Linked DNA regions of Microbispora sp. ZYX-F-249. The protein of the gene in region 2 binds, or shares a complex with, the protein of the main gene of each other region. Links are inferred from orthologs where the notes say so. Each region holds a gene or a part of one and is shown on either strand. Other genes may lie near its edges. The genes, in order: secY and secG.

Region 1 (3,154 bases), on a different replicon or contig from region 2:
CGATCAACATCGTGCACGCCACCGTGGCGGCTCTGAAGGGCCTCAGCCGGCCCGAGGAGATCGCCGCCCGGCGTGGCCTGCCGATCGAGGACGTCGCTCCCAAGGCCATGCTGAAGGCTCGCGCCGAGGGCCTGGCCGAGGCCGCGGCCGCCGCGAAGGCGGTGAGCTAGCAATGGCTCGCCTGAAGATCACCCAGACCCGGTCCAAGATCGGCGGCCAGCAGAACCAGCGTGACTCGCTGCGTTCGCTGGGCCTGAAGCGAATCGGCGACGTGGTCGTCAAGGAGGACCGTCCCGAGATCCGGGGGATGGTCGCCAAGGTGTCGCACCTCGTCGAGGTTGAGGAGGTCGACTAGTCATGACCGAGAACGCTCCGCTCAAGATCCACGACCTCCGTCCGGCCCCCGGCTCCAACAAGGCCAAGACCCGCAAGGGCCGTGGCGAGGGCTCCAAGGGCAAGACGGCCGGCCGTGGCACCAAGGGCACCCGGGCCCGTACGGCAGTCATGCCGGGCTTTGAAGGCGGCCAGGTTCCGCTCCAGCGGCGGCTGCCGAAGCTGAAGGGCTTCTCCAACGCCCTGTTCAAGACGACCTACCAGGTCGTCAACCTGGACAGGCTCGGGGAGCTGTTCCCCCAGGGCGGCGACGTCACGCTCGACGACCTGGTGGCCAAGGGTGCGGTCCGCAAGAACCAGCCCGTTAAGGTGCTGGGCACCGGCGAGATCTCCGTGGCGGTGAACGTGCAGGCGCACGCCTTCTCCGCCAGCGCGAAGGAGAAGATCGCCGCGGCCGGTGGCTCGGTTTCCGAGCTGTAGGCATGACGCTGCACGAGGCGCGGAGGTTCACTATGAGCCTCCGCGCCCGTAGTGCGTTAGAGTTCGCCTGGCACGGGGCTCCATCCGTGCCCGACCAAGCACTCTGGCAGGAAGACATGTCGATGGACGCCTTGCGGGCCATCGCCGACCGTTACCGCGTCACTGGCGCGCAGGAGGGACCGTGCTGACCGCGATTACCCGGGCGTTCCGTACGCCGGACCTGCGCAATAAGCTGCTCTTCACACTGGGCATCATCGTGCTGTTCCGGCTTGGCTCGGTGCTTCCCACGCCGGGCGTCAACGCCCAGAACGTGGCCCTGTGTCTGGAGCAGGCCCAGGCGGGCGACTCCGGCAACATCTACGGGATGGTGCAGCTGTTCAGCGGCGGCGCCCTGTTGAAACTTTCAGTGTTCGCACTCGGCATCATGCCGTACATCACCGCGAGCATCATCCTGCAGCTGCTGACGGTGGTGATCCCCAGGCTGGAAGCCCTCAAGAAGGAGGGCCAGTCGGGGACGGCGAAGATCACGCAGTACACACGTTATCTGACCATCGGACTGGCGGTGCTGCAGTCGACGGCGTTCGTCGCACTGGCGCGCAGCGGCCAGCTGTTCCCCAACTGTAACGAGCAGATCCTGCTGAGCCAGGAGGTCTTCCCCCTGGTGACCATGGTCATCACGATGACCGCGGGTACGGCTGTGATCATGTGGCTGGGCGAGCTCGTCACCGACCGCGGCGTCGGCAACGGCATGTCGATCCTGATCTTCACCCAGGTCATCGCGGTGTTCCCGTCCGAGCTGGTGAACATCTTCCGGCAGAGCCCGTTCAAGTTCGTCATCGTCATGATCGTCGGAATCGTGATGATCGGCGTCGTCGTCTTCATCGAGCAGGCGCAGCGCCGCATCCCGGTGCAGTACGCCAAGCGGATGGTCGGCCGCCGGATGTACGGCGGCACCTCGACCTACATCCCGCTCAAGGTGAACCAGGCGGGCATCATCCCGGTCATCTTCGCCTCGTCGCTGCTGTACCTGCCCCAGCTCCTGGTGACGCTGTTCGGCAACAGCCAGAAGCCCAACGTGGTGATCGACTGGCTGGCGCGGAACCTGGTTCAGGGCGACAGCGCGGTCTACATGGCCGTGTTCTTCGCGATGATCGTCTTCTTCACGTACTTCTATGTGTCCATCACTTTCAACCCCCCTGAAGTGGCCGACAACATGAAGAAGTACGGTGGGTTCATTCCGGGCATCCGCCCGGGCCGGCCGACCGCTGAGTACCTGAGCTACGTGCTCAACAGGCTCACGGCCACAGGCGCTCCGTATCTGGGCTTCATCTCGCTGATCCCGATCATCGCGCTTGGGGCGGTCGGGGCGAGCCAGAACTTCCCGTTCGGAGGGACCAGCATTCTGATCATGGTTGGTGTTGGTCTGGACACGGTCAAGCAGATCGAGAGCCAGCTTCAGCAGCGCAACTACGAGGGCTTCCTGAGATAGTGCGCGTCGTCCTGGTTGGGCCCCCCGGAGCGGGTAAGGGGACGCAGGCCCAGTTCATCGCATCGCACCTGTCGATCCCGAAAATCTCGACGGGCGACATCTTCCGTGCCAACGTGTCCGGCGGTACGGAGCTCGGCAAACTTGCCAAGGAGTACATGGACCGCGGTGATCTCGTCCCCGACGAGGTGACCGTGGCCATGGTCCGCGACCGGTTGTCGGAGGACGACGCGCAGGAGGGCTTCCTCCTGGACGGCTTTCCCCGCAACGTGCCCCAGGCCGAGGTCCTCAAGAAGATGCTGGCCGAGTTCGGCACGGGGCTCGACGTGGTCCTCAACCTGGTCGTCGAGGACGACGAGGTCGTACGCCGGCTCGCGGGGCGGCGTACGTGCCGTTCCTGCGGCAAGGTGTGGCATGTGCTGTTCGACCCGCCCGCGGTGGAGGGCGTCTGCGACGCCTGCGGCGGGGAGCTCTTCCAGCGGGACGACGATCGCGAGGAGACCATCAGGCGGCGCCTGGAGGTCTACCAGGAGCAGACGTCGCCGCTCATCTCGTTCTACGCCGACGAGGGCATCCTGCAGGGGGTCGACGCGACCGGGCCGGTCGAGGAGATCACCCAGCGGGCGATGTCGGCGCTGCGACGGTTCGCCGACTGAACCATTACCGCGGCCGGGAACGCCACTCCACTCCATGGGGTGGCGTTCAGGCTTATATGGGACAATTTCGGCAGGGGGTGTGACTACGTGTTCAAGAAGAACCGGCACGGAATTCAGATCAAGAGCGCGGAGCAACTGGAGAAGATGCGGGCGGCCGGCCTGGTCGTCGGCCGGACGCTGGAGTTGCTCCGGACGTCGG
Region 2 (3,283 bases):
GGCGCGAAGGTCTCCGACAAGCTCGGCGTGATCGCGAACCTGCTGTCCAAGGTGGACCGCCTGCTCGTCGGCGGCGGCATGGCCTACACCTTCCTGAAGTCGCAGGGCCACGAGGTGGGCAAGTCGCTGCTGCAGGAGGACCAGATCGACCAGGTCAAGGGCTTCCTCGACGAGGCGGCCTCCCGCGGGGTCGAGCTGGTGCTGCCGGTGGACGTGCTCGCCGCCACGGAGTTCGGCGCCGACGCGCCGTACGAGGTCGTGGACGCGACCGCGATCCCGGCCGACCGCGAGGGCCTGGACATCGGCCCCCGCACCCGGGAGCTGTTCGCCTCGAAGCTGGCCGACGCCCAGACGGTGTTCTGGAACGGCCCGATGGGCGTGTTCGAGTTCGAGGCGTTCTCCGGCGGCACCCGCGCGGTGGCCGAGGCGCTGGTGAGCTCCGAGGCGTTCACCGTGGTCGGCGGCGGCGACTCGGCGGCGGCCGTGCGCAAGCTCGGCCTGCCCGAGGACGGTTTCTCGCACATTTCCACCGGTGGTGGCGCGAGCCTCGAGTACCTCGAAGGCAAGACGCTGCCCGGACTCGCGGCGCTGGAGGAGTAGATGGCTCGCAAGCCGCTGTTCGCCGGCAACTGGAAGATGAACCTCAATCATCTCGAGGCCATCAACCTGGTGCAGAAGCTGGCGTTCACGTTGACCGACCGCGACTACGACAAGGCGGACGTGGCGGTCATTCCGCCGTTCACCGACCTGCGTAGCGTGCAGACGCTGGTGGACGCGGACAAGCTCCGCATCGCCTACGGCGCCCAGGACCTGTCGGCCCAGGACTCCGGGGCGTACACCGGGGAGATCTCCGGGGGCATGCTGGGCAAGCTCGGCTGCACCTACGTGCTCGTGGGGCACTCGGAGCGGCGGCAGTACCACGCCGAGGACGAGGCGCTGTGCAACGCCAAGGTCAAGGCCGCCTACCGGCACTCGCTGACGCCCATCCTGTGCGTGGGCGAGGGGCTGCCGGTGCGTCAGGAGGGCCGCCACGTCGAGCACACGCTGGCGCAGCTCGACGGCGCGCTGGAGGGCGTCCCCGCCGAGCAGGTGAAGTCCATCGTGATCGCGTACGAGCCGGTCTGGGCGATCGGCACCGGCGAGGTCGCCACCCCGAAGGACGCCCAGGAGGTCTGCGGCGCCATCAGGACGCGACTCGCCGAGCTCTACGGTGACGATGTGGCCTCTGTTGTCCGTATCCTTTACGGTGGCTCGGTGAAGTCGGACAACGTCGCCGGCATCATGGCGGAGGCCGACATCGACGGCGCCCTCGTGGGAGGGGCCAGCCTCGACGCGGGAGAATTCGCCAAGATCTGCCGATTCGGCGAGACCGCCGGCTAGCTGAGCCGTTTGGGGGGTGCGACTTGACAACAGGTCGTACCCTCGAAGAACACAATTGAATCGTCACGCCGATGGCATCGTGCACAACGCGTCGTGCACGCCCGGACATAGGAACAGGTCTACGGTGACAATCGGAATCTCCATCGCCCTCATCCTGTCGAGCGCTCTGATGGTGCTGCTCGTCCTGCTCCACAAGGGCAAGGGCGGCGGTCTGTCGGACCTGTTCGGAGGCGGGTTCTCGTCGTCCTTCGGCGGTTCGTCGGTGGTGGAGCGCAACCTGGACCGCCTCACCATCATCACGGGCATCGTCTGGTTCGTCTGCATCATCGCGCTGGGCCTGCTGCTCAAGCCGTAGCGGACGGCCTCCGGCCACGCGTGACAGAGATTCACCTCCCCCCGTCCGCGGGGCGATCGAGCAAGGAGTTCTTCGGTGGGTAGTGGCAACGCGATCCGTGGCAGCCGAGTCGGCGCTGGCCCCATGGGAGAGGCCGAACGCGGCGAGGCCGCCCCCCGTGTGCGGGTCTCGTTCTGGTGCGCGAACATGCACGAGACGCGCCCGAGCTTCGCCAGCGACGCGGCCGTTCCCGAGTTCTGGGACTGCCCGCGGTGCGGACTGCCGGCCGGGCAGGACCAGTCGAACCCGCCCGCTCCGCCGAAGAACGAGCCGTACAAGACGCACCTCGCGTACGTGAAGGAGCGCCGTAGCGACAAGGACGGCGCGCAGATCCTCGCCGAGGCGCTGGAGCGGCTGCGCTCCTCCTCCCGCCCGATCTACTGATCCGGACGCCCGGTTCACCGATCCGGGCAACTGTGCAGGCCCTTCCCGCTCAGGCGGGGAGGGCCTTCATGTATGCGCGGGCCTCCGGTCGGCGGAGCGGTACACGGTGATCCGGAACCCGCACTTGCGGGTGACGCCGGCGAAAGGCCGCGGCGAGCCGGGCTCCGGCCTGCTCGGCGCTGTCCGCGAGAGTGCCGATGGTCAGGGCGCCGGCCGCGGCGGCGACCCGGGCGCGCACCCGCTCGGCCTGCTCCAGCAGCGCGCGTGCCTCGTCGTAGAGCGCGGCCCCGGCGGCGGTCAGCGTGACGCCGGTGGGCGAGCGGCGCAGCAGGAGGGCGCCGAGGTCGGCTTCCAACTGCCGGACGGCACGGCTCAGCGGCGGCTGGGTCATGTGCAGGCGTGCGGCGGCCCGCCCGAAGTGGCGCTCCTCGGCGACCGCCACGAAGTAGCGCAGCGAGCGTAGGTCCATCATCGGCGACGATGCCGGCACGGTATCGGCCGTGCGCAACCGGTGTTGGACGCGGCGGAGCATCCGGCAATGGACTGGAGCGGCCCGATCATCGGGCTCTCCGAGAAGTGGATGCCATGTCTGAACACGTGCTGCCCGAGCCCGTCGTGCGGATCGAGGAGGTGCGGGAGCTCGCCCGCGACCTGGTGGTGATCCCCAACCGCCGGGTGCAGCTGGTGCCCAACATCGGCCTCATCGGCGGCACGCATTCCGTGCTGGTCGTCGAGACCGGAATGGGCCCGCGGAACGCCGAGACCGTGCTCGCGTTCGCGGCGGAGCACGCGGCCGGCCGCAGGCTGTACCTGACCACGACGCACTTCCACCCGGAGCACGCGTTCGGGGCGCAGGTGTTCGCCGGAGAGGCGACGTTCCTGGTCAACCGGGCGCAGGCCGAGGACCTGACCGCGAAGGGCGCCGCCTACCTCGACATGTTCCGGGGCCTCGGCGAGCCGGTCGCCCGGCAGCTTGAGGGCGTCGAGATCGCCACCCCGGACGTCGTCTACGACGACGCGTACGACCTCGACCTGGGCGGCAGGGTGGTGCGCCCGCGGGCCGCCGGCCGGGCGCACAGCAGGGGCGACCAGGTGATCACGGTCCCCGACGCCGGGGTGATGTTC

What was found.
Region 1: the proteins of secG (region 2) and secY are in contact, whole or in part, in a crystal structure (PDB 5AWW), measured with the Thermus thermophilus proteins. The link is inferred for Microbispora sp. ZYX-F-249 from one-to-one orthologs. Residues at the interface, in WP_223903268.1 of Thermus thermophilus: Tyr5, Ile9, Tyr12, Leu13, Ala16, Leu19, Val20, Val23, Leu24, Gln26, Glu27, Pro28, Gln30, Gly31, Ala32, Asp34, Leu35, Met36, Gly37, Gly38, Ser39, Ala40, Asp41, Leu42, Phe43, Ala45, Arg46, Val48, Tyr53, Thr56; in WP_096411648.1 of Thermus thermophilus: Leu14, Gln16, Arg17, Phe20, Ile34, Pro35, Pro37, Ile72, Arg108, Arg109, Asn112, Gln113, Arg116, Ile117, Ile120, Pro145, Gly146, Trp147, Phe152, Phe155, Val156, Val159, Thr160, Val162, Ala163, Gly164, Ala166, Leu167, Trp170, Glu173.

The regions. Positions count from the first base shown.
Region 1 is NZ_JBDJAW010000006.1:271,777-274,930, reverse strand. What follows is about bases 305-3,148. They hold secY (preprotein translocase subunit SecY), read left to right. Parts: upstream 305-994; coding sequence 995-2,302; downstream 2,303-3,148. Other genes in these bases: map (type I methionyl aminopeptidase), read left to right, coding at 3,043-3,148; AAH991_RS10825 (adenylate kinase), read left to right, coding at 2,302-2,955; rplO (50S ribosomal protein L15), read left to right, coding at 358-813; rpmD (50S ribosomal protein L30), read left to right, coding at 305-355. Also shown: rpsE (30S ribosomal protein S5), read left to right, coding at 1-170; more of rpmD, read left to right, coding at 173-304; more of map, read left to right, coding at 3,149-3,154. UniProt on the Bacillus subtilis protein: The central subunit of the protein translocation channel SecYEG. Consists of two halves formed by TMs 1-5 and 6-10.
Region 2 is NZ_JBDJAW010000028.1:37,986-41,268, forward strand. Bases 147-3,119 are described here. They hold secG (preprotein translocase subunit SecG), read left to right. Parts: upstream 147-1,504; coding sequence 1,505-1,735; downstream 1,736-3,119. Other genes in these bases: AAH991_RS28065 (phosphoglycerate kinase), read left to right, coding at 147-600; tpiA (triose-phosphate isomerase), read left to right, coding at 601-1,380; AAH991_RS28080 (RNA polymerase-binding protein RbpA), read left to right, coding at 1,811-2,158; AAH991_RS40525 (LysR family transcriptional regulator), read right to left, coding at 2,208-2,630; AAH991_RS28090 (MBL fold metallo-hydrolase), read left to right, coding at 2,744-3,119. Also shown: more of AAH991_RS28065, read left to right, coding at 1-146; more of AAH991_RS28090, read left to right, coding at 3,120-3,283. UniProt on the Bacillus subtilis protein: Involved in protein export. Participates in an early event of protein translocation.